Roseibium sp. Sym1: one gene and its partner. The main gene of each other region encodes a partner of the protein of the gene in region 2 in a complex. Links are inferred from orthologs where the notes say so. Each region holds a gene or a part of one and is shown on either strand. Other genes may lie near its edges.

The links. Proteins that work in one complex are often made in the same cells at the same time.
Region 1: the proteins of xseA (region 2) and O6760_RS30550 are in contact, whole or in part, in a cryo-EM structure (PDB 8TXR), measured with the Escherichia coli proteins. The link is inferred for Roseibium sp. Sym1 from one-to-one orthologs.

Annotation. Positions count from the first base shown.
Region 1 is NZ_CP114786.1:6,667,555-6,674,960, forward strand. What follows is about bases 1,693-4,601. They hold O6760_RS30550 (exodeoxyribonuclease VII small subunit), read left to right. Parts: upstream 1,693-2,977; coding sequence 2,978-3,226; downstream 3,227-4,601. Other genes in these bases: O6760_RS30545 (histone deacetylase family protein), read left to right, coding at 1,884-2,813; O6760_RS30555 (helix-turn-helix transcriptional regulator), read left to right, coding at 3,593-4,601. Also shown: O6760_RS30540 (L-threonylcarbamoyladenylate synthase), read left to right, coding at 63-1,058; more of O6760_RS30555, read left to right, coding at 4,602-4,759; dxs (1-deoxy-D-xylulose-5-phosphate synthase), read left to right, coding at 5,108-7,069; O6760_RS30565 (MFS transporter), read left to right, coding at 7,277-7,406. UniProt on the Escherichia coli protein: Bidirectionally degrades single-stranded DNA into large acid-insoluble oligonucleotides, which are then degraded further into small acid-soluble oligonucleotides.
Region 2 is NZ_CP114786.1:271,607-279,043, forward strand. Bases 2,750-5,689 are described here. They hold xseA (exodeoxyribonuclease VII large subunit), read left to right. Parts: upstream 2,750-3,406; coding sequence 3,407-4,972; downstream 4,973-5,689. Other genes in these bases: O6760_RS01265 (16S rRNA (uracil(1498)-N(3))-methyltransferase), read right to left, coding at 2,750-3,200; O6760_RS01275 (DUF805 domain-containing protein), read left to right, coding at 5,175-5,689. Outside these bases: O6760_RS01255 (glutamate--cysteine ligase), read right to left, coding at 1-455; O6760_RS01260 (adenylate/guanylate cyclase domain-containing protein), read right to left, coding at 686-2,437; more of O6760_RS01265, read right to left, coding at 2,442-2,749; more of O6760_RS01275, read left to right, coding at 5,690-5,732; O6760_RS01280 (TRAP transporter large permease), read right to left, coding at 5,860-7,230; O6760_RS01285 (TRAP transporter small permease subunit), read right to left, coding at 7,227-7,437. UniProt on the Escherichia coli protein: Bidirectionally degrades single-stranded DNA into large acid-insoluble oligonucleotides, which are then degraded further into small acid-soluble oligonucleotides.

The sequences.
Region 1 (7,406 bases), 6.4 Mb from region 2 along the record:
GCAGCGGCAGGTCATCGTCTTTTTGGTCAATTCGCAGGAACCCAACGGGCGAGACACGCGACATGCAGCGCTGGACACTCGACATCCACAGCCCCGGCTGGCAGACCGCTCCTGAAGCGGATGACGTCTGCAAGGCACTTCTGGCCGGCGACCTTGTCGCGGTGCCGACCGAGACGGTCTACGGTCTTGCCGCCGACGCCACCAACGGCGCCGCCTGCGCGAAAATATTCGAGGCCAAGGGCCGACCCCAGTTCAATCCCCTGATCTCCCATGTGGCCTCCCTCGACGCTGCCCTGGATCACGGCATCTTCAACAAGCAGGCTCTTGCGCTTGCCGAGGCCTTCTGGCCGGGTCCGCTGACCCTGGTCGTTCCGAAACGCGAGACCTCGCAGATCTCAGACCTGGCAACCGCGGGTCTGGACACGGTTGCCCTGCGTGTGCCCGACGGACCGGTGATGCGCTTTCTGTCGGAAAAAACCGGACGTCCGCTGGCAGCGCCCAGCGCCAACAGGTCCGGCAGGATCAGCCCGACCCGGGCCGAAGACGTGGTTGCCGATCTTGAAGACGCCCTGAGCTTCGTGATCGACGCCGGACCTTGCGCGGTTGGCATCGAGTCGACGATTGTCGGCCTGGCCGACGGCACACCACGGCTGCTTCGACCCGGTGGCATTGCCCGGGAAGACGTCGAGACCGTTCTGGGAATGGCCCTTGCGGGCGCCAGCCCGGCCATGCGGCCGGACGCACCGGCAGCGCCCGGCATGCTGTCGTCGCACTATGCTCCCGACGCCCGCATGATCCTCAACGCACGGGAAGCCGCACCCGAGGACGCCCTGCTCTCCTTTGGCCCCGACCCCTTGCCGGGGGCAACTCAAGCGCACGCGGAATTCAATCTGAGCCCCAGCGGTGACCCTCGTGAAGCCGCCGCCAACCTGTTCCGCGCCATGAGAATTCTCGATTCCAGCGGCGCGAAGACGATCCGGGTTCAATTTATCCCCAACTTTGGCCTCGGCGAAGCCATCAACGACCGGTTGCGCCGCGCCGCGGCCCCGCGTGACTAAAGATACGCGCCCGGTAGAAACCAGATGCCTGCGGCGGATTGGCCCGCTCCTTCTGGCACATTCTTCATCACGGATTCAAAAAGCCTGAAATATCAGCAGTTCGTGCGGCAATCCTGATTCAGAAGTTGAACCGCGATCACCTGAAGTTAATCAGCACAAGCTCCAAGCTTCCGTTTTAACGGACAACTACTGCAAGCTCGAGCAACCTGATTTAGGTTAAGCAATTCATACAATAGAAGCCTACAAATCTGCACCTGCCTCAAACTTATCAACACCATAACCCAAATGGATTACGGTAAAAAGCTCGCATTCCCTTACTGGAATCACGTAGTTTAAGAATCAGATTTGAGATGCAGCGGACCTCCCCTCGGGCATTGCGGTGCTCGCACCTCTGAAAGGGCCGGCTTACACATAGCCGGCCTATTTTTTTGCGATACGGTCAAAAAAAAAGCGGAACGCCCCTTCCCCCTCCCCAAGGTCCAATTCCGATAGTCCATCGACACTTGCGGCAGAACTCTATGGCTACCGGGCCTGAAACATTTCTGCTTCCTGCACCTGTCTTCGTCCGAAACATCCAACGGTGGCCGGCGGCGAGCGGTTCGCCATCGTGACGCGCGGAACTGGCGGCGGTGAAGCCCGCGACACTCCGGACAACACTGTTCCACTTTCATGGAACCGGTGTTTTCGCCGTTTCTGAACAAGCCTGCGGCTCAAACCAGGTCTTCGCGAAACGCATTTACTTTCCGACAATTGACAGTCTCCATTGCAAGCGATCTGATAACCGGCAAAGACAACCTGAACAATCGACCTTCCGGAAACGCCTCCTTGTCCACATTGATCCTGCACCATCCGTCTTATCTCGACCACCTGACACCGGTGGGACATCCCGAACGTCCGGACCGGATCCGGGCCATCGACCGGATTCTGGAACACGAGAAATTCCAGTCCGTGGAGCGGGATATGGCACCGATGGGCGCCGTGGAGGACATCGCGCGCGCGCATCCGATGAGCTATGTCGATCAGATACACCGGCTTGCTCCGGAGGAAGGCACGGCGCGGGTCGACGCGGACACCACCATGTCTCCCGGCACCTGGGAAGCCGCGTTGCGCGGTGTCGGCGGTGCCTGCCGGGCCGTCGACGAGGTTCTGACGAACAGGGTCAGCAATGCCTTTTCCGCGTCCAGGCCTCCCGGACACCACGCGGAAAAGACCCGGGCGATGGGCTTCTGCTTTTTCAACAACGCCGCTGTGGCCGCACGTTACGCTCAAGCCAAATATGGGCTCGACAGGGTTGCGATCGTCGATTTCGACGTTCATCACGGCAACGGCACGCAGGACATCTTCTGGGACGACGCCTCGATGATGTACTGTTCCACGCACCAGATGCCGCTCTATCCGGGCTCGGGCGCCGCTTCCGAAACCGGTGAAGCCAACACGATTGTCAATGTTCCGCTGCCGCCGGGCGAGGACGGCACCGGCTTCAAGGAAGCCTTCGAGGTGGTGATCCTGCCGCGCCTCGAGCACTTCGCGCCGGAACTGGTCATCATTTCAGCGGGCTTTGATGCGCATGCACGCGACCCTCTCGGCGGGCTCAACCTGGTGGAAGCGGATTTCGCCTGGGCGACGCGGGCGCTGATGGATGTTGCCGACAAGCATGGCGACGGGCACCTGATTTCCGTTCTTGAAGGTGGATACGATCTGGAAGGTCTGGCCCGCTCGACCGCCGCGCACGTGATGACACTGATGACCGGCTGAGCTCCGGCAGATGCGTCCCAGGACGATCCTTGGCTCCGTCACGGCGCTCCTGCGTCAAAACCACGGGGATGACCTGCCCGAATTTCATTCGGTCCCTTGACCTTCGCCGCCCGGACCGCAAGTTTGCCTCGAGACTGACGAAACGCCGAAACACTGGATCGCCCATGACCGACGCAGCGAACGACATTTCCGGCCTCTCCTTTGAGGACGCCCTCAAGCAGCTTGAGACCATTGTGCGCGAGCTGGAGCAGGGCAACGTCCCGTTGGAGCGCAGTATCGACATGTATGAGCGCGGGGACGCGCTGCGCAAACATTGCGATACGCTTTTGAAATCCGCCGAAGCCAAGGTGGAGAAGATCCAGCTCGGACAGAATGGCGAAGCCGGCGGCACCGAAGCCCTCGACCCCCAGTAGACTGATTTCCGGCGGACTGTACCGCCCCTTTCCTGCGATTGCCCGCCAGACCGGCACAGCCGCCACGCGGGTCCCGTCCGGCCGGCCCGGCTCAGGTTCAGACATGTCCGCGGCACGCAGGCCGGACGCGGTCCGGCAACAAGAGAACGGCCGGCCGCACTGTCCGCAGCCCTGCGTGCGCCGGTTGAATTGCGCCGGTCTTCCTACTTCCAAAAGAGGCCGACAAGCTAAACTTTATTGCATGCATTGCCATGAAGGCGCCAAATTGCTAATTGTATAGAAAATAAACAGAGGCTTTTATGTAATAGTTAGTAGATCATGCAAGACTGGCCAGCACTCAACGAAACAGATCGCATAAATCTACTTATGCGAGTTCTTGAGTGCTCGACACAATCCGACGGATGGCCTCAAGTCCTCGATTTCATCGATGAAACACTCGGGTGCACATCCTTCCTGTCGGAATTCGACGAAAACGGCACGCCCCAGCCCCGGTTCGGCGGCACGCCCCCGGCCGAGACACTTGGGCAGGTCCTGCAGCGGATTGAAACCGAAGGCGGACGCACCGCACTCCAGTTTCTGCTGTCCGAAGCAGCGCTGTTTTATCCCTATTGCAAAACAACACTCGCCCGTAACGCGCCGGCCAGCGACCCGTCGAAGGACCATGCGCCAGATACAGTCGCGTCGCAGACCCCATCGCAGATGGAGGCTGCCGACGGATCCAGTGCCGAAGACAAGCTGCACATGGCGCCCGGGCTGGTTTCGCCGATCTGGCGCAGCGGACGATCCACCATCCTGTTCAGCTGTTTCTTTTCCTCGCATGATCTGGACGCTATCGACACCGACACTGCCAGCGAGACGTTTCGCACGATCGTCAAGATGCTCGAACCGGGACTGAACATCCACTTCGAGATGGAAAAGAAGCGCCTGGACAACGAACACCAGCGCCTGCTCCTGTCGTCCGCTGAAGGTCCGGCACTGCTCGTCAACGCAGATCGGGACATTCTTGCCTGGACACCATCCGCGCTGGAAGCCCTGGCTCGAGCGGACATCGCGTCCCAGGCGCGGCAAACACTCCTTGTTAAAAACAAGCAGCTGGACGCCGCGCTGCTGGAGCTGGCAGTCGCAACACGCCAGCATCCCGACAGGCAGTCCGGCATTGCCGGACCGCCCCCACAACGCTCCGTCTTCATCGCGGATCCGGAAGGCTTCCTGAAGCGGGTGACCATCAGCACCGTAATTCCGGCGCACCCGGCTCATAACCAGTCAGCAATGTTCGTTGTCAGGCTGGTGGAGACGCGGGAATTGTCCGGCGAAATCGAGAAATGCCTGCAGGACCATTTCGATCTCTCGCAGTCCGAGGCCCATCTGGCCCGGCATCTGACCGTGACCGGCTCGATGAACGCCACGGCCGATGACCTTGCCATCACCCGGAACACGGCAAAGACCCACCTGCGGCGCATCTATGAAAAGACCGGGGTGAACACACAACTCCAGCTGGCAATGCTCGTCCACAGGCTTGCGCAACTGTTCTGACATTTATCAGCGCGCCCTTTTCAAAGCTCCAAAAGGCTCGCAAGACAGGTTGTTTGCATCCGGCGCGGCTGCCTCACCGTGAACGAAAAATGGGGCCGCGAATTGCGACCCCAAGTTGATCACTGTGCACGTGGCCCCATCGACCACCCCTTTCCCTTAGGATAGATCCGCCCCCAAATCATCACCCAAAAGGGTGACTGAGAGCATTTTCATGGAAAGTTGCACATATTTTGCGATTCCAACTTTTAATTTAGTCGGACAAATTCAACGAAGGCTCGTACTCCTGACAATGACGGCCAATTTGGCACATTCCACTCGGCGAATTTGCGCCCTATATCCGGTTGGTGTATGCCTGCCCGCCTGTTTTCCAATCGTGGAGCGATCTCCAGCGTGACTTCCAAGCCTGAAACGCCTCTTCTCGACAAGGTCCATTCACCTGCGGACCTGCGTCGGCTTGAAGAATCCGACCTGCAACAGCTTGCTGAAGAATTGCGCTCGGAAACCATCGACGCCGTGTCGATCACGGGTGGCCACCTGGGAGCCGGGCTCGGCGTCGTCGAACTGACCGTCGCAATGCATTACGTGTTCAACACGCCCGAGGACAAGATCATCTGGGATGTCGGGCATCAATGCTACCCGCACAAGATCCTGACCGAGCGCCGCGACCGGATCCGCACCCTGCGCCAGGGAAACGGCTTGTCCGGCTTCACAAAACGGGCGGAAAGCGCGTATGACCCCTTTGGCGCGGCCCATTCGTCCACGTCGATTTCCGCCGGCCTCGGCATGGCCGCGGCGCGGGATCTGAAGGGCGGCGACAACAATGTCATCGCTGTTATCGGTGACGGCGCCATGTCCGCCGGCATGGCCTACGAAGCCATGAACAACGCCGGCCATCTCGGCTCCCGGCTGATCGTCATTCTCAATGACAACGACATGTCGATCGCCCCGCCTGTCGGCGCCATGTCGGCCTACCTGGCCAAACTCGTTTCCGGCCCGACCTACCAGACGCTGCGTGACGCGGCGAAGAACCTTGCCAAGAACCTGCCCAAGCAGATGTTCGAAAAGGCCGCCCGCGCCGAGGAATATGCGCGCGGTTTCTGGACCGGCGGCACGCTGTTCGAAGAGCTCGGGTTCTACTATGTGGGCCCGGTGGACGGGCACAACCTGGAGCACCTCCTACCCATCCTCAAGAATGTGCGGGACACCCATCACGGTCCGGTCCTCATTCATGCCGTGACCCAGAAGGGCAAGGGCTACGGTCCGGCGGAAGGTGCGAAGGACAAGTATCACGGCGTCGCCAAATTCGACGTTGTCACCGGCAAACAGTCGAAGCCGAAGGCGAATGCGCCCAGCTATACCAACGTGTTCGCGACCTCACTCATCAAGGAAGCGGAGACCGACGACAAGGTGGTCGCGATCACGGCGGCCATGCCGGACGGCACCGGGCTCGACCTGTTCGGCGAAGCCTATCCGGAGCGCACATTTGATGTAGGCATTGCCGAACAGCACGCCGTGACCTTCGCCGCGGGACTTGCCACGGAAGGCTACAAGCCCTTCGCGGCGATCTATTCCACGTTCCTGCAGCGCGCCTACGACCAGGTGATCCATGACGTCGCGATCCAGGGGCTGCCTGTCCGCTTCCCGATCGACCGGGCCGGTCTCGTCGGTGCTGACGGTCCGACCCATGCGGGCGCCTTCGACACCGCCTTTCTCACCTGCCTGCCAGGTTTCGTGGTCATGGCTGCGGCCGACGAGGTCGAGCTGCGCCACATGGTGGCCACGGCGGTCGCCTATGACGAGGGGCCGATCTCCTTCCGCTATCCGCGCGGCGAAGGCGTCGGCCTCGACCTGCCGGAACGCGGCAGCGTGCTGGAAATCGGCAAGGGCCTGATCCGCCGCGAGGGCACCAAGGTGGCGCTGCTCAGTTTCGGCGGACGCATGAGCGAATGCCTGAAGGCTGCAGAGGAGCTGGATGCGGCGGGCCTGTCGACGACCGTTGCCGATGCCCGTTTCGCGAAACCGCTCGACATGGACATGATCCGGCGGCTTGCCCGCGAACACGAGGTACTGGTAACGATCGAGGAAGGGTCCGCGGGCGGTTTCGGCAGCCATGTGCTGACGCGTCTGGCGGAAGAAGGCCTGCTCGACAACGGCCTGAAAGTGCGCACGCTCGCCCTGCCGGATGCATATCTCGACCAGGACAAGCCGGATGCCATGTACGCCAGGGCCGGTCTCAATTGCGACGGCATCCTGAAGACCGTGTTCACCGCGCTCGGCACGGCAACGCTGAGCGCGCCGCGGCGCGCCTGAGCGTGTTTCGCCACTTCCGCGACAAACGCTCCCCGCACCTGGCTTGGGGAGCGGGTTCGATTGATCATTGACACGGGCATAAAGACCTGAAAAGGCTGGATTTCAGCGACATTTGCGTCGGCAGCTGCCGGCGCGTTCGAATACGTGCCCGCGCAGGATGTCGGCAGGTCACTTCAGGCTTGCCGCGCACCTAATCAGGATGCCGCCATGGCTCAGACGCTCCTTTCCGTGTCCGCCCTCCTGTTGTCCGTTGCCCTGTTCATTTTCGGGCACGGCCTGCAGACGACCCTTTTGCCGCTGGCCGCGGACCGTTTCTATTTCACCGACCTCGAAATCG
Region 2 (7,437 bases):
ATGCGGGGCACATCCGCACGCGACCAGGTCGGGGTCATGCCGATGCCGAGGAAGCCGACGCCGAGCGGTTCGGCGACCTGGCGCACCTGCGCAAGGTGCTGGTTGGCCTCGCGGCAGGTCAGGTGCAGGTTGTCGAGCGGCGCTCCGGAGAGTTCGAACTGCCCGCCGGGTTCGATGGAAATGGCGCCGCCACCGTGGTCGTCGGCCAGGCCGATGATCTTGCCCGCATCCTCGATCCGCTCCCAGCCGGTTAGCTTCTCCATGCCCGTGAGCACGGCCTCGACGCCATGCGCGCCTTCATAGGGGATCGGGGTCAGTTCATTCAGGCAGAAACCGAACTTCTCGTGTTCGGTGCCGATTCGGAACTGGTCCTCCGGCTTGTTGCCCGCTTCGAGCGTCGCCGCCAGGTCCGCGACCGTTGCAATCGGGGTGGAATCGACCGTGTCGCGGGCCATGAAAGCGTCCTAGTGCTTGCGCGGCCCGCCAGGTTGCCCCCTGCCTACCGCAATGATCCGACGCGTTTCAAAGAGAAACGCCTTAAAGCTTGGGTGATTTAGGATTCCTGAAACAATAATGCAAGCGTGGAAACGACACGGGGCGCGCGGGTCCCGACGATGCCGGGGCGTCGGTCACGGAGATTTGCATCCAATCCAAAGCCGTTTCCAAGGTCCCGAAGCCCCGTCCGTCACGCAATCCTGAAGACGGATAAAGGCTCCGTGCGACCGCGCAGATGGACCGAGCCGAGGCTGGTCGCGCTGGTGCCTTCCGGCAGGTGCGCCATCGTCTCACCGCTGACCAGCGCGATCACCTTGGCGTCCGGATCCACCGTCTTGCCGTGTTCCTGAAGGCGCGCGGCCACATTCACCGCATCGCCGATGACGGTGTAGTTCATCCGGGCCGACGAACCGATATCACCCACCACGACCTTGCCGGTATGCACGCCGATGCGCACACGCATCGTGTCCAGCGGCATCTGCGCGATCTTGTCCGCAAGCGCCTTGACCGCGGAGATTGCCAGCGTCGCATGATCCGGCTGGTCGGACGGCGCTCCCCAGAACGCCATCACGCCGTCGCCGAGAAACTTGTCGATCGTGCCGTGCTGCTCGGCAATGGCATCCGACACCGTCTCGAAATAGCCGTTGAGGTAGGAAGCGGTCTCCTGCGCGCTCATGTGCGAGGCCAGGTCGGTAAATCCGGCAAGATCCGTGAAGACGATCGTCATCTCCTTGATCTCGATGTTGCGCGTGCTCGTCATGCCTTCCTCGATCAGCCGCGAAACGAGCTGGCGAGGTACATATTTGGCAAAGGCATTCAGGGCGCCGATGGAGCCGTTGAAGGCCTGGTTGACGTCGTCCAGTTCCGCCAGCCGCGAGCGCGGCAGCCGTTCCGAAGCGTCGAAATCGAGCTGTCTCAGGCTGGCCGCGGCATGCGCCAGACGGTTCAGCGGCCGGCCGAGAAGGCGTCCGACAACAAAGGACAGAAAGGCGCCTACCACGAGGGCGACCAGCGCCGCATAGAGCACAATCCGGGTCTGGTCGAGCGCCGCGCCGAATTCCTCCGCGCGGTAGAGCGTGCCCAGGATCCATCCCTTTGCCGGCCCGGACGACACCTCGGTGAAGATTGCCGTGAACATGCCCTTGGTCCCGGGAAAGACCCGTCCCTCGATCGAACCGCCCATGGTGTGGGCGTTTTCAGTCTCGACCCAGATGAGATGAAGGGGCGAGGCGGTCAGGCCGGCAAGCGCGGGCAGAGGCTGTTCGGGCGAAGCGGCGAAAGCGGCCGCGGGCGCGTCAGACACCACGATGGCCCTGTCCCGCCCCGACAGCAGGAACACCTGTTGCCGGCCCTCCCATTCCATGTCCCTGGCGACCCGCGCGAACACCGGCTGCGGATAGAGCGCCCTCAACGACTGGCCGTTGCCAAGATCGATTTCCGCGACCTTGACCCCGGTGGCCATGCCCTGCCGGTACTGGAAATCCGACCAGGCCACCTGCGGCAGTTCATCGGTGGGGGTTTCCGTCAGCACCGCCCGGCCAAGCTCGAGTTCGGCCCCTTCCGGCAGCAGGCGGTAATAGGGTTCCAGGTCGGCGTCGGACAGCTGCTCAGCCGACCGGGACACTTCGACCGCCACCGTGCGCAGCAACATTTCCTGCTGCCGGAAGAACCTGTCCAGAACGGCTTCGTTGCCTTTGAGGACGGCGAGCCCCTGTTCATCGAGCAGCCGTCCGGCAATGCGCCGGTCGGATGTCGCCATGTAGGTTATGATAATCCCGCAGATCACCACCAGCAGGACGGAAAAGACCAGACCGAGCGCGACACCGACGGGAAGTCGCAGGCGCCTGCCGTCCTTTTGAGGCGATCCCGGCCCCGCCGCATTGCCGTGGCCGGCGGAAACATCCCGCATCGGCTGGTCCGGCGGCAGGATCTGCTGGGACATCAACTCACCTCCAGTCGCCGACGGTCGCCTGAATGACCGTCAGGGCCGCGACGGCCGCGGTATCGGCCCTGAGGATACGTGGTCCAAGCGGAATCGGCGACACAAAATCGAGGCTGCGCAGCCGCGCGCGTTCCTCTTCGGAAAAACCGCCTTCCGGCCCGATCAGGACCGCGAGAGGCTGTGGCCCGGCTTCCTTGAGCTGTGCCAGGGTGAGAAGCGGGTTGTTGGTGCCTTCGCTTTCGTCGCAAAACAGCAGCCGCCGTCCGGGCTGGGCTTCGGACCACACGTCCAGGACGTCGTTCAAAGGCTGGGGCGCTAGCACTTCCGGCACGGACAGCACCCCGCATTGTTCGGCAGCCTCGATCACGTTGGCTTCCATGCGCTCCAGATTGACCCGGCTTGCCTGGGTATGCTGCGTCATCACGGGCTTCAGGCTGCCGGCTCCCATTTCCACGGCCTTCTGCACCATGTAGTCCAGCCTTGCGTGCTTGAGCGGGGCGAACATGTACATCAGGTCGTTGGGCACCGTCTGGTCCCGCGTCCGCTCCATGAGCTGCAGTGCGCATTCACGCCGGCCGCTGGCGGCGATCTTGGCCAGCCATTCGCCGTCGCTGCCGTTGAAGACCTGCACATAGTCGCCGTCCTTGAGGCGCAGCACGTTGAGGAGATAGTTCGCCTGGCCGCGGTCCGCTTCGATGCGCGCGCCATCGGCAAGAATGTGTCGCAAAAACAGTCGTTGCATGTTGAACTCGTATTTGGCCATGACCAGACCCTACGCCCGATTGTGTGGGTTTCAAGGCGGATAGCGTCAACCACACGCGTCATCCAAGCCTATTCGATTCTGTCCGTCTCCGGCCAATCATGTCGCGTATTCCTTGCGCGGAAGGGGATAGTCCCGTGCATCGGCGGGCCTCCCCTTGACCCTCTCACCGCGAGCGGCCACTTTCGGGAAACCAGAAGGAATCACCTGTGGCCGAGCAATCTTCCAACGTCGCCGAATTCTCCGTTTCCGAGATTTCCTTTTCCATCAAGCGCACGATGGAGGACGCCTTCGGCTACGTGCGGGTGCGCGGCGAACTGGGGCGGATATCGCGGCCCGGTTCCGGTCACATCTACCTCGACCTGAAGGACGACCGCGCGGTCCTGTCCGGCGTGATCTGGCGCGGCGTTGCCTCGAAGCTGAAGATCCAGCCGGAACAGGGCCTCGAAGTGATCGCCACCGGCAAGATCACCACCTTCCCGGGCCAGTCGAAATACCAGATGGTGATCGACGCGCTGGAGCCGGCCGGCGCCGGCGCCCTGATGGCCCTCCTGGAGGAACGCAAGAAGAAGCTTGCCGCCGAGGGCCTGTTCGCGGAGGAGCGCAAGCGCAAGCTGCCGCCGCTGCCCAAGGTGATCGGCGTGGTGACCTCGCCCACCGGAGCCGTCATCCGCGACATCCTGCACCGCATCGACGACCGGTTTCCCGTCCATGTGCTGGTCTGGCCCGTCCGTGTCCAGGGCGAAACCTCGGGGGCGGAAGTCGCCAACGGCATCCGCGGTTTCAACGCGCTTCAGCCCGGCGGGCCGATCCCGCGGCCCGATCTCCTGATCGTTGCCCGCGGCGGTGGCAGCATCGAGGACCTTTGGGGCTTCAACGAGGAAGCCGTCGTGCGTGCGGCCGCGGCCAGCGACATCCCGCTCATTTCCGCCGTCGGCCACGAAACCGACTGGACGCTGATCGATCTCGCCGCCGACCTGCGCGCACCGACGCCGACGGGCGCCGCCGAAATCGCCGTGCCGGTGAAGGCCGAACTCATGGCGATGGTCGACGACCGGTCCCGGCGGCTCAATTCCGGGCTCGTGCGCTTTGTCACCGGCCGGCGCACGGAGCTGAGGGCCGCCAGTGCCGCCCTGCCCGCACCCCAGGACCTTCTGGCCCTGCCGCGCCAGAAATTCGACAATCTGGCAAATGGCCTGGAACGGGCCCTGATCGTCAGCACGCGGACGCACCGGACCCATTTCCAGAATTTCGCCGGCCGCCTGTCGCCGCTGCTGCTGTCACGCCTCAGCACCAAGGCGCGGCAGGATCTGGCGCAGGCCAGCGACCGGCAACAACGCGCCCTGAAGGTGGCGGTCAGCCAGAAGCGGCACGCCTTCGATACCCTTGCCGTGCGGCTGACGCCGACGCGTCTGGCCCAGCAGACCGTGCTCGGCCAGGAACGGCTCACCGGCCTCGGCGACCGGCTCGACCGGGCCTATCTCGCCCGCGTAACGCAGGAAAAGGCCCGGCTGGACGGCCTGCAGAAACTCCTGAAATCGCTTTCCTACAAGGATGTGCTGGCGCGCGGCTACGCGGTGGTCCGTGACGACAGCGGTCATCCGGTGCGCTCCGCGGCCGGCGTCGCGTCCGGTGCCGCGCTGTCCATCGAACTGGCCGACGGTACGATCGACGCGGTCGCCATGAGTGACAGCGCCGCCTCCAAACCGGCCAGGAGCAAACCGAAGAAACCGGCGACCGGAAAGGGCCCGGTGGACCAGGGAAGCCTGTTCTAGGGCACCGGCTCCGGCGTTTCCTCCACCGCCCCGGAGGTCCGGTTCAGTTATCCAAATAGACCCCTGTCATTTCATGCAGTTTTAACCATGTCCCTTACGTCAATCTTAAGTTGCCTGGCGTAGCGTAACCGGCGTTCAATCTATTGATTTTCGAACGGGGGCACCGATGGCGGCGCAACGCAAGCAATTTGGAAGACGCGGATTGCCGCAGCAGCCTGCCCAGGGCTGGGCGGATCAGAAGACCCAGCACGGCGGTGCGGCTGCCTCCCAGGCCTATCCTTCGCCTGGCTATGCAGCGGTTTCAGACGAAGGCGGGTCAGGCTTTTCGATTTTCAAGGCATTCGGGTTTCTGGTGGGGATGCTGTTCAGCTTCGAGGGACGTATCGGCCGAATGGAATACTGGACCATCGGCATTGTGCGCTTCATCATCTTCATGATGGCCATCATGGCCTACGCGTCCACGCTCCCGCCGGTTCAGGGCGAAGTCGACGCCGTGGCGGTCATGCGCGGGTTCGTCGACACGACCGGCGGTCTGTTGTTCCTCCTGCTGTTCCTGGCCCTTACGGTATGCCTGTTTTCGCTGGAGGTGAGGCGCCTGCACGACCGGGATAAGTCAGGACTGTGGGTCCTGCTCCTGTTTGTCCCGTTCATTGGCGGCTTCTACGGCCTCTGGCTCTTCATCGCCAACGGCTTCTTTCCCGGTACAGCGGGCGCGAACCGTTTCGACACGGTACAGAGCCAGGCGAACGTTTTCGACTGAACCGGTTGCCGCGGCCGGCCGGGAGATTGTCACGCCTGGTCCGGATCTCCGAGCTGACGCAAAAACAAAAGCGCCGCTGCGAGGAACCGCAGCGGCGCTTTTTTGCCGTGTGCTGCCGACAGCTGCGTCAGCCCATCAGTTCCGGCAGGATCGTGATGATCGACGGGAAGGCAAGCAAGCCGGCGATGGTCAGCACGTCCGCAACGAAGAACGGCACACAGCCACGGAAGACTTCCTGCACCGGGATGTCGGGACGAACCCCCGAGACCACGAAACAGTTCAGGCCGATCGGCGGGGTTATCAGACAGAGCTCCGCCATCTTCACCACCAGGATGCCGAACCAGATCGCGCAGGCTTCGCCCGACATGCCGAAGGCGCTGTCGGCCGCCGAGACGCCCTCGCCGCCGTTCAGGGCCATCACTGCCGGATAGACCACCGGAAGGGTCAGGATCAGCATGCCGATCGCGTCCATGAACATGCCGAGCACCGCATAGCCCAGAAGAATGCAGATCATCACCATCCAGGGCGAGAACTCCAGCGCGACGATGAAGTCCCTGAAGGCCTCGGGAAGACCCGCGAAGCCCAGGAAGCGCACATAGACCAGCACGCCCCAGATCAGGGTGAAGATCATCACGGTGAGTTTGGCCGTTTCGTGCAGGGCCTGGCCGAGTTGCCTGGTCTTCATGCCCTTGGCAAAGGCCACCACCAGCACCACGAAGGCACCGAGGGAGCCCGCTTCGGTCGGCGTTGCCAGACCGAAGAAGAACGAGCAGAAGATGATCGCCACCACGGCAATGATCGGCAGCGTCCCCGGGACGCTCTCCAACCGTTCGCTCCAGGTAAAGCCCTTAATTGCCGGAGCGTCGCCACGCCAGGCGGCGACGGCGACGATGATGCCGACATAGATCAGCGCCGAAAAGACCCCCGGCAGGAAGCCGGCGATCAGCAGCTTGCCGACCGACTGCTCCACCAAAATGGCGTAGATCACCAGGATCGCCGAGGGTGGGATCAGCGAGGCCAGCGTGCCGCCGGCTGCCACAACCGCGGCGGACAGGCGCTTGGAGTACCCCGCCTCCAGCATCTCCGGAATGGCGACACGGGCGAACACCGCCGCCGTGGCAACGGACGCCCCGGACACCGCGGCAAAGCCGGCGGTCGAAAACACCGTGCCGACGGCCATTCCGCCCGGCAGCCAGCCGAGCCAGCGCTTGGCGGCCTCGAACAGTTGCTTGGTAAAGCCGGCGTAAAACGCCAGGAAGCCGATCAGGATGAAGGTCGGCAGCACCGACAGCGCATAGGTGACGGATTTCGAATGCGGGATGGTGCCGGCCATCTGCAGGGCGACAAAGAAGCCGCGCTCGAAGCCCATCTTCATGGAGAAGTGGATGATCAGTCCGACAAGCCCGGTGAATGCGGCGGCAAAGGCCACCCGGACCCCGATGACCACCAGGACCAGCAGCACACCGGTCATCAAAAGGCCAACTTCAAACGGCGTCATTTGGCCTCTCCTTCGTCGAGGTCGTCACCAAAGGCTTCTTCGATTTCATGTTTGGCGTGCTCCTCGACGTCTTCAATCACCGGCACGGCAATCGGTTCGCGCGCAGGGTTCGCGACCAGTCGGGCATAGCCGTAGACCTGCATCAGCAAACGCAGAAACAGGAGGCTCAGTGCCAGGGGGATCATGAACTTGGACGGCCAGGTCGGC